One region of the Bacillus sp. JZ109 genome, then DNA from elsewhere that is predicted to be linked to it. Evidence: riboswitches for the same ligand, from Rfam matches in the RefSeq annotation. Region 1 holds a riboswitch; each other region holds the start of a gene.
What was found. Region 1 has a riboswitch for S-adenosylmethionine ahead of M1D94_RS15345 (bifunctional homocysteine S-methyltransferase/methylenetetrahydrofolate reductase). Riboswitches for the same ligand answer to the same signal wherever they lie in the genome.

Region 1 (4,880 bases):
AAAACGTTCTCTGATATCATCAGGCTGGCTTTTGTCACTGTACGGCATGGCACCGTTTCTCGTTCTCATATACGTTAGAATGCACTCAGCATCAACTGACATTGCATCCTGTTTTCTTGGAAGCAGCGACAAGTTGACTGAACCGTCTTCTTTCACTTGAATCACCCGGCCTGTGACTCTTGAACCGAGTCTTGGCTCCTCTTTTCTTTCTGACGGGTGAATAAAACAGCGGATACCGTCATCCGTGATCACGAATGAACCCGATGCGATCAGCCTGTACACCGTACCTGTCAGCTCTTTATTCATCAGATCTTCTGAAGCGTCGGTAAACAGTTCGCTGATGATATCTTCCGGCGCTGGTTTCGCAAACATGCGCCCCCGGTTCGTCACCTTCAGCATACAGTAAAGTTTGTCCCCTTTTTGCGGCCAGACATCTTCGTACGGCGGCAAATGCTCAGTTGCGACTAGTGCGTCCTTCGATAAACCGACATCAACGAAAACGCCCATATCTTCCACTTTATCCACCACTTCAACCCAGCCATATTCATCCGCGCTGATGACCGGAATTTTCATCGTGGCCGCAAGCCTTTCCTGCTGGTCTACGTATATAAAGACTTCTACTTCGTCTCTGTCCTCGATATCCTCAGTCATTTCACTGTTATGTAAGAGAATCGTATCTTCCCCATCGGTTAAAAAGTAACCGAAGTCGGTTTGGTGATCTATACTCAAGGTTAATTGCTGCCCTGGTCTCATGCTATCGTCCTTCCTGTTCCGCTTATTCTCTGCGGATTTTGTTAACATTTTTTCCAATCATCACAAATTGATTCTTTGTTCTGTTGGAAGTTTCTCTTTATTCTACTATAATCAACACATAAGTTAAATGTTATGGAGGTTTTCATATGGCAAAAGAAAGTTCATTTGATATTGTATCCAAGGTGGAATTGCCTGAAGTGCAAAACGCAATCCAAATTGCACTGAAGGAAATCAGTACCCGATATGACTTTAAAGGCAGCAAAAGCGACATTTCTTTAGATAAAGAGGAGCTTATCCTCGTTTCCGATGACGAATTCAAATTAAGCCAGCTGAAAGATGTGCTGGTCAGCAAATTGATTAAACGAAACGTACCGACAAAAAACATTGAGTACGGCAAGGTTGAAAACGCGTCAGGCGGAACGGTGCGCCAGCGTGCAAAGCTTGTTCAAGGCATTGACAAGGACAACGCAAAAAAAATCAATACGATCATCAAAAACTCCGGACTGAAAGTAAAGTCTCAGGTGCAGGATGATCAAGTGCGTGTCACCGGAAAAAACAAAGATGACCTGCAGCAGATTATCTCAGCTGTACGGGGAGCAGATCTGCCAATTGACGTTCAATTTATAAATTTCAGATAAATTTTCTGATTCCTATTGATTATTGTCTTTATTTTCGGTAAATTTGGAGAAAGGGAAAAACGCCAGGTATCTTTTGGCACTTCCTGACACGAAAATTTCATATCCGTTCTTATCAAGAGAAGCAGAGGGACTGGCCCGACGAAGCTTCAGCAACCGGTGTAATGGCGATCAGCCATGACCAAGGTGCTAAATCCAGCAAGCTCGAACAGCTTGGAAGATAAGAAGAGACAAAATCACTGACAAAGTCTTCTTCTTAAGAGGACTTTTTTTATTTCTCTTTTTTCCTTGCTGATGTGAATAAAGGAGGCAGACAATGGGACTTTTAGAAGATTTGCAAAGACAGGTGTTAATCGGTGACGGCGCCATGGGGACACTCCTCTACTCCTATGGCATTGACAGGTGTTTTGAGGAGCTCAATATTTCAAAGCCGGAGGAAATTCAGCGCATACATAAAGCGTACGTTGAAGCGGGAGCCAACATTATTCAAACGAATACGTACGGGGCCAACTATATTAAATTATCCAGACACGGGCTTGAGGATGACATCAAAAAAATGAATCAGGAGGCCGTAAAGATCGCGCGGGCTTCAGCAGGCGATGCATACGTGCTTGGAACGATGGGCGGCATACGGACATTTAATAAAAACGCGTACAGTCTTGACGAAATTAAGCGCAGCTTCCGCGAGCAGTTGTATCTGCTGCTGCATGAAGAGCCGGATGGCTTGCTGTTAGAAACATATTATGATTTGGAAGAAGCCCGTGAAGTGCTGAAAATCGCGCGCAAAGAGACTGATCTTCCGATTATGCTCAATGTCTCCATGCACGAGCAAGGCGTATTGCAGGACGGAACGCCGCTTTCTGACGCATTGCGCTCGATTGCGGATCTCGGAGCTGATATCGTCGGCATTAACTGCCGCCTCGGCCCTTATCACATGATTGAAGCGCTCAGCGAAGTGCCGATTTTTGATGACGTCTTCTTATCCGTTTATCCGAACAGCAGTCTTCCTTCGCTTGAAGAGGGACGGCTCGTCTATGAAACAGACGACACGTATTTTCAAAACAGCGCGTCAGAATTCCGTAAGCAAGGCGCGCGGATTATCGGCGGCTGCTGCGGCACAACGCCGAATCACATCAGGGCGATGGCGGAAGCAGTTGGCGGACTAGCTCCGATTACAGAAAAAGAAGTCAAAACCCGGGCGAAAGAATTCATTTCTGTTCATCACGAGCGAACCGAGCCCGGCCTGGATGAGATCGCGGCGAAAAAACGCTCTATTATCGTAGAACTGGATCCGCCGAAAAAACTGAGCTTTGACAAATTTCTGTCCGCTGCTGCTGAATTAAAAGAAGCGGGAATCGATGCCCTGACACTCGCCGACAATTCTCTGGCGACCCCGCGGATCAGCAATGTTGCCTGCGGCGCTCTCATCAAGCAGCAGCTCGATATGCGTTCCCTTGTCCATATTACGTGCCGTGACCGTAACATTATCGGCTTACAGTCACATTTAATGGGCCTTGATACGTTAGGGCTGAATGACGTGCTTGCTATTACAGGTGACCCTTCTAAAATTGGGGATTTTCCTGGTGCGACGTCTGTATATGATTTAACATCTTTTGATTTAATCAGGCTGATCAAACAATTCAATGAAGGTCTGTCTCTGTCTGGAAAACCGCTCGGCAAGAAAACGAATTTCTCAGTTGCCGCCGCATTTAATCCTAACGTCCGCCATCTGGATAAAGCGGTAAAACGGCTTGAGAAAAAAATAGATTGCGGCGCAGATTATTTTGTTTCTCAGCCTGTCTATTCCGAGCAGCAGCTTGTCGATATCCATAACGAAACAAAACATCTGAAGACGCCGATCTATATCGGCATCATGCCGCTGACAAGCAGCCGGAATGCCGAATTCATCCATAATGAAATTCCCGGCATTAAGCTGTCTGATACGATTCGCGAAAAAATGGCCCATGCCGGTGAAGATAAAGAAAAGCAAAAGGCGGAAGGCCTTGCGATTGCACGCTCCCTGCTGGATACGGCATGCGAGCTGTTTAACGGCATCTACTTGATAACGCCTTTCCTCAGATCTGACTTAACCGCCGAGCTCACTTCCTATATTCAGCAAAAAGATGAGCAGCGCCAAAATATCTTTTTGCATTAATCCCTTAAAAGACTGTCTGATCCAATCGGGCGGTCTTTTTCAACGGGATTCGTGTTACGATATAGAAAAACAGTCATGAGGAGGAACATTATGCTCGAAGTCAAAACCATTTCCGCGGAAGATACATATGAAATCCGGCACCGCATTCTGCGTCCCCATCAATCCATTGAACAATGCAAATATGAAGAGGATCATGCAAAAGGCTCCTTTCATCTCGGCGCATTTTTTGAAGGAAAGCTGATCAGCATCGCTTCTTTTTCCCCGCAAAATCAGCCATTAATAACAGAATCCCCAGCATATCGGCTGAGAGGCATGGCAACGCTTGAAGGATATCGCGATCAAAAAGGCGGGAGCACGCTGATCAAACACGCGGAAGAGAAACTGGCAAAGAACGGCGTTCAGGCAGTCTGGTGCAATGCCAGAAGCCAGGTGAAAGGCTACTATTCAAAGCTTGGGTGGGAAGTACTCGGCGAACCGTTTGAGATTCCCGGCATAGGCACTCATATCATCATGTATAAAAAACTCGAAACAAGCAGGTGATCTGTATGAGGGTAATCGATAAGCTGATTAAGCTTCATGAAGAACATATCCCTAGTCTATTGCGGCTTTGCAGGCAAGCCGGGTGGCCGGATTACGGCGAACAAGAGCTGGCACTGCTTGTCCAGCAAGGACGCTTTTTCGGCTATCAAAATGTCAGCGGTGATATTATTTCCTGCATCGGCTTGTTTTTGTTTGGCCGGCTTGCTTCTATCGGCCTCGTGATCGTGGACAAAGAATATCAACGGCTCGGTCTCGGCCGGCGTATGGTAAACGCCTGTATCCCCCAAGCGGGTGAAAACACCGCCATCAGGCTTTGCGCCACAAAAGAAGGTTTGCCGCTTTATGAAAAAGCAGGTTTTCATACGGCAGGTTCAGTGCGAAAGTACAGCTGTCACAGTTTTCAACCTTATACAAAAAAGCTTGATGCTGAACTGACATCCTTTAGAGAACAAGACTTTCACGACTTAACCGCGGCGGATCTGGAAGCCTTTGGCGGAGATCGATCAAATCTTTTGCAGCAGCTTATTTCTGCTTCATGCGAATGTATCATCGCCAGAAATCATGACGGACAGCTAATTGGCTACGGACTTTCTGTACAGACACCGGCCAATTTGAAATTCGGCCCTATCATCGCTGCATCATCAGATGTTGCAGCACAAATAATTAACAGGCTGGCGGCCGGCAAACAAGGGCCGATGCGAATCGATATACCGAGTGAACACACGTCTCTGCATGACAGCCTGATAGAAATGGGATTTCGTAAAGATGATGAACCTCCGCTTTTGTTTTATCAGAAA
Region 2 (4,880 bases), 250 kb from region 1:
AAAAAACGTGCCGTCCTTGCCTTGAATGACAAAAATACCGTGTCCGCTTACAATAAAACGAACCTCATCGTCTGTATGGTGATGCTCTCTTTTAAAGTTTTCAAGCAGTTCATCAAGTTTCGGATTGCTGTCTGACAATGAAATAACATCCTGTGCTTTATAGCCGCGGCGGGTTGAGATATCTTTAATTTCAGTTTCGAAGGTATCAAGAATTTGCTGTTTTTCTTCTTCTGTCAGGTCATATTTCTCTGAGAGATGTTCCGGAAGCTTCGTGATATCCCATTGCTCATAAATAACCTCTTGACTGTCCAGAAAGCTTGCCACTTCCTCTTGATTTTCAATCGTTGTATTTGCCTCATCATGAATTCGAATTGTAGCCATTTCAATTCCTCCTTTTATTTAACCAGCTGATGCTGGAGTGTTTTCAATTTCAAATGGTAGCTGAACAAAAATTCATACGCTTCAAGCACTCTTTTTGCCTCAAATGCTGTTTTCCCCCAAGCCGTAATACCATGATTTCGGATCAGAACAGCTCCTGAATCTTCTGAAATCTCTTCCGCAAACAGTGCCGCTAGCGTCGGGATATGTGCCGCATTTTCTATAATCGGAACGGTCACTTCTGCGTTCTCTTCCCACAAGCCGAGTGCTTTTATAATTTCCTGGCCTTTGAATGTGATTTTCTTTTGGTCTCCGTATAACTCTGAAATCACATTATTGTTTACCGTATGGACATGCAGGCAGCATCCGGCATTGGTTTTATTGTACAAATGTGTATGCAAAAGCGTTTCTGCTGACGGTTTCAGAGAATGCCCGCTTTCAGCAGGCTCTCCGTTTTGATCGACCAGCAGAAAATCTTCAACCGTCTCTTTACGTTTATCTTTTCCGCTTGCAGTGACGAGAAATGTTAAAGGCTCATCTGTAACCTTAATTGACAGATTACCGCTAGTCGCCGGAAACCAATCTCTCTCTGCCAATTCCCGTTTTACTTCAGCGAGCTCTCGCCAGCGTTCTTGTTTTGCAGCCATTCCTGTACCTCCTTTACATTCTCAATTTCCTTTCTGATCTCATAAAAATCTTGATACGGAAGATGATTGAGGTTTTGCTCCCGGCATTCGTTTAATAAATAATCCCTTGCAAAGCATAGGTCAGACAGCTTTGCTGCCTCCACATCTGTAACCGAATCACCGATCATGATGATATATTGGTTCGGTTCAGAAAGTTCATGGATGACCGACGGCTTACAGCACCCGCATTGATTGCTGCATGTGCCCTTGCAGGAATGAGGCCAGTCAATATGGATATAGTCATTGTCAAATGAAGCATGGTTGCAATAAATGCGGTCTTTCTCCACAATGCCTTCAAGCAAAGGATATACAAAAAAGTCCATTCCACCGCTTATGACATAAAACGGAATCTCGTGCTCATTGATAAATGCTACAAATTCCCGAAAGCCTTCCCTGATTTTTGCATCTTCCAATACAAAACTTGTAATCTCTTCTTTTAAACGGCTGGGCAAAAGGCCGAACATCCGCCCGACACCTTCCTTGATCGACAGCGTTTTGGAAAGTACGCCGTCTTTTAATGCCACCCACTCTGGGGGAGCAAATGTTTTCATGATATTTATAATGTTGTCGTTCATCGTGATTGTTCCGTCAAAATCACAAATAATAAAAGGTTTTCGAGTCGTCATACGGCTTCAACCTTTCCCCATTTATCTAGCGCAAGCTTAAGATCCTTGCATTGTTCGGCTTTTTCATCAATCGGCTGGGCCTCTAGGACCGCATCAATAATGGCTCTGAACGCTCGCCCCCCGCCTTGGGCACCGTTCGGATGTCCATGTACGCCTCCTCCGGCGTTAATAATGTGGTCTATGCCGAAATCACGCATTAATAGCGGAACCATGCCGGGATGAATGCCTGCTGACGGAACAGCAAATGTTTGGTTAAAAGCATCCTCTCTCACACATTCTTCATGAATCGCCAGTGCATCTGCTCTTGGAAGCGCAACCGAACCATATGGAGACGGAAAGAGGCTGAAGTCAGCACCGCAATATCGGTTTAATTTTCCGAGTAAAAGAGCGTGAGAAAAACCGTAAAACGGAGAAGACGTAAACGCTCCGCTCACTGCTGGATGCGCCATAATCGGAACTGGGATTTCAGGATCTTCCGCAAGGCCTTGCATAACGTCCAAGCCGTAAGCGAAGACATTAAACAAAAGCGCATCCGCTCCCAACTCGGCGGCGCGTCTCGCTTTGTCTTTCAGATCAGCCGTACGTCCGGTCAAATTCACCGCATACAGCGTTTTATGTCCGGTCTGCTCATACGTTTCTTTCAATATTTGCTTTCCTTCTGCAATTCTTGTTTCAAAAGGCGCTAGACCAGTCTCAAAGAAAATTTCATCGTCTTTAATCAAGTCAACTCCGCCAAGCGCCTGCTGCCGGAGCTGTTCTTTAATATCACTCAGGTCCCTTCCGATTACGCCTTTAAATATGCTCATTAACAGCGGTCTCTCAAACTCTCCCAGCAGCTTCCGGATGCCGTATACGCCAAACTTCGGTCCCGGCAGTGCACGCTTAAATGCTTCAGAGAAGTGAAGATCGATTAATTTGATTTTTCCGTCCAGGGACAGCTTGCCAAACACTGTTGTCAGCAAAGCCGGAATATCCTGAGAGAAATTGATTTCAGGATAGGCAATTGTGATGACCGCTTGTTTTTCTGATGCAGCAGTTCCCTCTCTCTCCTCAACTTTTATCACCCGCCCCTTGTGCTTTTGCATTTGCTCCTGTTTTACAAGGGGCAGATCAGTCCAGGAGCCTACTGTCAATCCTGTTGCGATTTGTTCTGCTTTCTTCTCTGTATCGGCTCCCGGTTCGGTCAGGAGATATGTCGCTAATAACTCACTCATGCCAGAGCTCCTTTCATTTTCATCCATATCAAAAAACCTCTTCAAACTGCAATCGCGTCTAAAGAGGTTTCGTTTCTCGTCCGAATCTTATCTCTCAGCCGCTAGCTGCAAGAATTAGCACCGTGCTTTATAAGTCGGTTGCCGGGCTTCATCGGGCTCGTCCCTCTGCCTGCTCTTGATAAGAAAATATAGATTTTATAAATTATTTTGAATTATCCCATCGTTATAAGGTCTTGTCAATGCTTTTTTGGGTAAACAGGTTCAGTTTGCCAATTCGATAAGCGGCTTCCTTAAGTCTTTCTTCACTTGTTAAAAGTCCGACTCTGACGTAGCCCTCGCCATATTCACCGAAGCCGTTTCCAGCCGCAACTGCCACATTCGCTTTTTCCAGCAAAAGATCTGAGAACTGCTCAGAAGTATAGCCTTCAGGCACAGGCAGCCATGCAAAAAAAGAACCTGCGGGAGCTGTTACATCCCAGCCGATTTCCCGGCATGCCGTGATCCAAGCGTTTCTCCTGCTCTCATACCTGGCATTTTGCTCTGCCACACACGTCTGATCGGCTAACAGTGCCTCTGCTGCAGCCTCCTGAGTCGCTCTGAAAAGACTGACAAACATATGGTCTTGATAAAGATTGATCGCTTCAATGACCGAAGCGTTTCCGACGGCAAAGCCAACCCGCCATCCTGCCATATTATACGTTTTTGACAGCGTGTAAATTTCAATTCCGATATCCTTCGCACCTTCAGTCTGCAAAAAGCTTAAAGGCTTGCAGCCGTCAAATCCGACAGCGCCGTAAGCAAAATCGTGAACGACGCAGATTCCGTTTTCAGCCGCAAAACGCACGGTATCTTCAAAGAACTCGGAAGTAGCAACAGCTCCAGTCGGATTATTCGGATAATTCAAATACATCAATTTCGCCTGTTCCCTTATTTCAGCGGTTATGCTGCTGTAATCAGGGAGAAACGCCCTGTCCTTTACGAGCGGCATCATTTCCATCTTTGCTTTTGCAAGTGTGACACCCGACCAGTAATCAGGATAACCCGGATCGGGAACTAAAATCGTATCACCGGGATTCAACAAGCATTGCGGGAGCTCGACTAAACCGGCTTTTCCGCCGAATAATACAGCGACTTCGGTTTCCGGATCCAGATCAATGCCGTATTCTCTTTTGTAAAATGCAGCAGCCGCTGACTTCAGACGGTATGAGCCGCGAAAAGACGAATATTTATGATTCTCAGGATCAGCGACAGCTCGTTTCATCTCCTCAACAATATGCTCAGGAGTCGGCTGATCTGGATTTCCCTGTCCTAGATTGATAACGTCATGTCCTTCTGCGAGCTTTCGGTTCACTTTCTGCACCAGAGAAGCGAAGAATTGTTTAGGCAATTCCTTCAATACATGAGACTGTTCAAATTTCATCTATTCTCACCTTCTAAAAAAATCTTGAAATGATAGTCCATCATCATATATGGTTAAATGAAAAAAGTAAAGAAAAATTTGGGGTGTTAAAAAGATGAAATGGACGATATCTTGTCTTCAATTTGATATTTCATACGGCAAACCTTCGGAAAATATAAAAAAGGCTGAATTTTTCATCGGAAAAGAAAGCAAACATGCTGATGTTCTTGTTCTGCCTGAATTATGGACGACCGGATATGATCTGGCCAATCTTGATGAACTCGCTGACGAAGACGGCCGCTCCGCTCAGAGCTGGCTGAAGAAAACGGCAAAAAAACATGGTGTTCATATTGTCGCCGGGTCGGTCGCTGTCAGGAAGAATTCTGATGTTTATAATACAATGTACATCGCGGATAAGGAAGGGCAAATCATTAAAGAGTACAGAAAAGCCCATCTTTTTCAGCTGATGGATGAGCATCTGTATTTATCAGCCGGTTCCGAAGACGGATACTTTGAGCTTGACGGCGTCAAAAGCTCAGGATTGATCTGTTACGATATCCGTTTTCCGGAATGGATC
Region 3 (4,880 bases), 450 kb from region 1:
TTATGCTTGTTTTTTTGCTGATACTCTTCTTTTGTGATAGAGGCTTCATGCCATACAATATCGCGATTTGTCACTGCCAGTCCTCCTTAAGATACGCCTACTTCTTCTTTTTTCTTCATCCCTTTGATTAACACTTCTACGACTTCTTTTCGACTGAATTCAGCAGGGGGCAGCACACCGTCTCTCAGCATGCCTCTTACCTTAGTGCCTGATAAAATGACGTGATGCTCTCTGCCATGAGGGCATGTTTTCGCTGTTCCCATATTTCCGCATTTTTTACAGAAGAAGCTGTGCTCAAATTTCAGCGGTGTAATTCCGAGTTCTTCAGGTTTAAATGTGTCAAACAGTTCCTGTGCTTCGTATGTTCCGTAATAGTCGCCTACACCTGCATGATCACGGCCGACGATGAAATGTGTGCAGCCGTAGTTCTTTCTGACAAGCGCGTGGAAAATTGCTTCTCTCGGGCCTGCATAACGCATCGCCGCTAAAAAGACACCAAGGAAAACGCGATCTTTCGGGTAATAATGATCAAGAAGCACTTGGTAGCTTTCCATCCGTACATCAGCTGGAATGTCATCAGATTTTGTTTCACCTACTAACGGATTCAAGAACAAGCCGTCTACTGTTTCAAGAGCCGTTTTTTGAATGTATTCATGCGCTCTGTGAACAGGGTTTCTTGTTTGGAAACCGACAATGGTTTCCCAGCCTTTTTCCGCAAACTGGCGTCTCGTTTCTGACGGTTCAAATGTAAATTCAGGGAACTGTTTTGAAGCTTTTTTAATCAACGTAATCGGCCCGCCGACATATGTATTGCCGCGGCTGAACAACTTTTTAACACCCGGATGCTCCTGTTCATCTGTTTTGTACACATTGACAGCTTCTTTTTGTTTGTCAGGCACGTACAGGTCTTCGATTTGGATAACGCCGTATGTTTCTCCTTCATACGTTAACTTTACCTTTTCACCAAGTGACAGTTCCGCTGCTTTTTGCGCATCGACCGGAAGCGTGATCGGAAGAGACCAGACAACGCCGGAAGAAAGACGCATGTTTTCGACTACAGATACGTAATCTTTTTCATTAAAGAAACCTTCAATCGGGCTGTATGCACCGATACCGATCAATTCCAAATCCGCGAAAGAAATTAAATCAAGTTCAATTTCTTTTTGGATGCCGCTCACATCATATGATTCATCTACTCTGTTTACTAATGTTCCTCCGTGTGGTGCTAAGCTCATAATATCCATCTCCTCCTAGTTAACTTATAAAATTACTCAGATTAATGATCAGATTCCCCCGCCTTGTTCGTGGACTGAGCGTCTCTCTTTACGAATGGCCTTTGTCAGGCTGACGGCACCCCCCGCCGCTAAAAGCACACTTACCATGATAAAGATCGAATAATAATCTGCTTTTAAAAACAAGGATACAAGCAGATAAGAAATCGATAAAGATAAAAACGGCGATACGATCCATACCTTCAGCATCGTTTGAACAACTTGTTTATGGAACACGTTCGGCCCGTTTTTTGCCATGCCTATTCCGATAATAGACGATGACGTGACTTGCGCCAAGGGCACCGGCATCCCAAATACAGAACTGATGATCACCAGTCCCGCTCCTGTACCGGATAAGAGAATGCCTTCTCCTTTGGAGAATCTTGTAATTTTCTTCCCGTTTGTTTCTAACACACGCCGGCCTAATAACAGTGCGCCAAGAGCAACAAAAGCTCCTCCATACAAGGTTCCTTTTCCGACATCAAGCACACCGGCAGCTACTAACGGGCCAACAGCATTCGCCACGTTATTCATGCCTGCAGAGAATGCTTCGAAAAATCCGGCAACTAACAAAACAATACCGAGGATTTTTTGCTTTTTAGAAGATTTTACTTCAATCTTAAAATAACGAAACAGCTTAGATACGAAATAGGTGAAGCCGAAAGCGAACAGCGGGACAAAAACCCAAAATGACACAATGATCAGAAGATTGTTCACAAACAATACTTTATAAGCCACTCCCACGCCGACAACCGCGCCGACTGTTACTTCACTTGTCGACAAAGGAATGCCGAGCAGATTAGCAGTAAAGAGCGACAGGGCAGCAGCTCCAATAATGATGCAAACAATCGTCAGTGTAATCGTCTGCTCAGGAATAATGCCGGAGCTGATTGTTTTTACAACCTCGCCTCCGCCAATGACCGCCCCGGCAAAGACACCGACTGCGCATAGGATCAAAGCGTAGGTTTTCTTTTTGATGGCTCCGGAGCCGTAAGCAACCCCCATCGAAGCTGCAGCGCCGCTTGCACCAATATTCATCGCGAAAAACAAGCTAAATAAAATAGCGGCTAATTCCATTTTGCAGCTCCTTATTCATGCAGTCCGCATTCTGTTTTCGCCATACCATTCCATCTGCCTGAGCGCAAATCCTCTGCTGTAAAAGCGGGAGCAGTGCAAGGCGCACAGCCAATACTTGGATATCCTTGGTCATGAAGCGGATTGTAGTCCAGTTCATTCCGGGATGTGTATCTCCAAATGTCTTTCCAAGTCCAATGGATAAGCGGGCAAACTTTTACTGACTTGAATTTTTCATCTTTGTTTAAGAAATTCGTATTGGCACGGCTTGGCCCTTGATCACGACGCAGGCCGGAAAGCCAGGCTGGATGTCCTGAAAGCGCCTCTCTTAAAGGAACGACCTTTCTAAGATAGCAGCACTGATTCGGCTCTCTTTCCCACAGTTTGTCACCATGTTCTTCGGCTTGTTCCTCAAGGGTGAGGTCTGGTTTTTTCAGGATGATATTAAGACCCGGATAACGCTCTTTCACTCGTTCAATTGTTTCATAGGTTTCTTTAAAATGAAGTCCTGTATCAAGAAACACAATCTCTGCGTCTTTTTTCACTTTATAAATTAAGTCAATCAGAACGATTCCCTCAATTCCGAAACTGCAGGCATAAACAAGCTGATTGCCGTAATGGCCGTATGCCCATTTTAAAACTGACAGCGCTCCTTTGTAAGGATCGTCTTCCGGAAATGTAATCGTTGGTTCTTCCCAATTATCGTACGTTAACATTTCTTCTTTCCTCCTTTCGGAGACAAACAAACAGTAGCTTTCTGCCGGTTGTCTTTTCCCAATTGTAATGTGATTCGCGGCTGCTGATATCACAGACAGCCTTTTTTCCTCTTAAAATAAAAAACTTTCAATCCGGCGGAAAGAAAGACAGGAACAGCATGCAGCCCTTATCTTTCAAAATGGAATTCATTTTGCTGGAAGTAGCACCTTACAAACTATGCAGGTTGCCGGGCTTCATAGGTCCAGTCCCTCAGCCGCTCTTGATAAGTTTTTAGATTTGTAGTAAATTTTAGCACAATTCTAACATAAGTCAACCCGACTTTTTTTATAGGATTAATAAAAAAACAGGCCCCACAGCCTGTTTTCAAGTACAGCAAGGCTTTGAAGCCTCTTTACATCATTTGAATTTATTTTTTATTTTTTAAACCAATCTTTTGACTCGGGATTTCGTTTCCATGTTTGCAGCTTTTTTAGATCATCTGAATGAATATTTCCGTTTTCAAGCGCGACCTCTGTGAGCGTATCATAATCAGTTAATGAGTAGTATGGCAGTTCTGCCTTTGCGAAGGCTTCCTCCGCTTTAGGAAGTCCGTACGTAAAGATTGAGACGACACCAAGCACTTCACAGCCGGCCGCTTGTAAAGCTGCACAAGCTTCAAGCACGCTGCCTCCTGTGGAGATTAAGTCTTCAATGACGACTGTTTTTTGCCCTTCTTGCACAGCTCCCTCAATCTGATTGCCTTTACCGTGCGCCTTCGGCTTGCTCCTCACATAACACATCGGAAGATTCAAACGGTCAGCCGCAAGAGCAGCATGAGGAATACCCGCGGTTGCTGTTCCCGCAATCATTTCAGCTTCGGGAAAATGCTCTTTGACAAGCTTGCTGATGCCTGAGGCGACATCATTTCTGACCTCTGGGAAAGATAGCGTAAGGCGGTTGTCACAGTAGATTGGAGATAAAATGCCGCTTGCCCATGTGAACGGCTCGTTCGGGCGTAAAAATACAGCTTGGATGTCTAATAGATGTTTTGCGATGATTTGTTTCAAGATTTAATTCCCTCCCATTCAAGTCTGACAGCCTTATAGGCTTTTACCGGGTCTTCCGCTTTTGTAATCGAGCGTCCTACTACAATCGCTGATGAACCTTTCTCTCTTGCAATAGCAGGCGTCGCTACGCGGACTTGGTCATTCGCAGCGTCCTCAGACATTCTGATCCCCGGAGTGACCGTCAGAAATGAAGGCGACACCGCTTGATAAATGGCTTTTGCTTCATGAACAGAGCAGACCACTCCATCCAGTCCGCTCTCTTCCGCCTGTTTGCTGTAGTGCACAACCGTATCAATCAGAGATTTTTCGATTAGCAGTTCATCTTTCATGATTTGTTCAGATGTGCTTGTCAGCTGGGTTACCGCGATCAGTGACGGACGTTTTTTTCCAGCCGGCGTACCTTCTTCTAAGCCTTCGAGAGCTGCCTGCATCATTTTTTTGCCCCCGGCAGCATGAACATTGACGAGATCTACTCCGAGACTGGCAAGGCGCTTCATCGCTTTGTTTACAGTAGTCGGGATGTCATGAAGCTTTAGATCTAAAAACAGCTCGCAGTTTCTTTCTTTTAATTGTTTCACGATCGATGGCCCTTCTTGATAAAAAAGCTCCATTCCAACCTTTACAAATAACGGTTCTTGCTGAAAAGGAGCTAAGAACGCGAGTGTTTCTTCAGCTGATGCAAAATCAAGCGCGATGATGGGCAGGTTGTTTTTCATGATTCCAGCTCCTTCCGATGCATTCTTCAATTGATTGATAGCCGTATTGGCGCAAA

Region 2: it holds a riboswitch for S-adenosylmethionine, as region 1 does, so the genes downstream of both, mtnW (2,3-diketo-5-methylthiopentyl-1-phosphate enolase) here and M1D94_RS15345 (bifunctional homocysteine S-methyltransferase/methylenetetrahydrofolate reductase) in region 1, are expected to answer to the same signal.
Region 3: it holds a riboswitch for S-adenosylmethionine, as region 1 does, so the genes downstream of both, M1D94_RS12905 (phosphoadenylyl-sulfate reductase) here and M1D94_RS15345 (bifunctional homocysteine S-methyltransferase/methylenetetrahydrofolate reductase) in region 1, are expected to answer to the same signal.

What each region holds. Positions count from the first base shown of each region.
Region 1 covers NZ_CP096388.1:2,899,797-2,904,676, forward strand. The annotation lists gene M1D94_RS15335 (CvfB family protein) at 1-801, opposite strand, end outside; gene M1D94_RS15340 (YajQ family cyclic di-GMP-binding protein) at 900-1,391, shown strand; SAM riboswitch class I at 1,498-1,615, shown strand; gene M1D94_RS15345 (bifunctional homocysteine S-methyltransferase/methylenetetrahydrofolate reductase) at 1,705-3,543, shown strand; gene M1D94_RS15350 (GNAT family N-acetyltransferase) at 3,634-4,083, shown strand; gene M1D94_RS15355 (GNAT family N-acetyltransferase) at 4,089-4,880, shown strand, end outside.
Region 2 covers NZ_CP096388.1:2,650,526-2,655,405, forward strand. The annotation lists gene mtnD (acireductone dioxygenase) at 1-381, opposite strand, end outside; gene M1D94_RS13915 (methylthioribulose 1-phosphate dehydratase) at 396-1,025, opposite strand; gene mtnX (2-hydroxy-3-keto-5-methylthiopentenyl-1-phosphate phosphatase) at 983-1,690, opposite strand; gene mtnW (2,3-diketo-5-methylthiopentyl-1-phosphate enolase) at 1,687-2,904, opposite strand; SAM riboswitch class I at 2,989-3,089, opposite strand; gene mtnE (methionine-glutamine aminotransferase) at 3,128-4,324, opposite strand; gene M1D94_RS13935 (carbon-nitrogen family hydrolase) at 4,419-4,880, shown strand, end outside.
Region 3 covers NZ_CP096388.1:2,448,871-2,453,750, forward strand. The annotation lists gene cysC (adenylyl-sulfate kinase) at 1-74, opposite strand, end outside; gene sat (sulfate adenylyltransferase) at 87-1,235, opposite strand; gene cysP (sulfate permease) at 1,284-2,348, opposite strand; gene M1D94_RS12905 (phosphoadenylyl-sulfate reductase) at 2,360-3,061, opposite strand; SAM riboswitch class I at 3,226-3,331, opposite strand; gene pyrE (orotate phosphoribosyltransferase) at 3,476-4,108, opposite strand; gene pyrF (orotidine-5'-phosphate decarboxylase) at 4,105-4,824, opposite strand; gene M1D94_RS12920 (dihydroorotate dehydrogenase) at 4,793-4,880, opposite strand, start outside.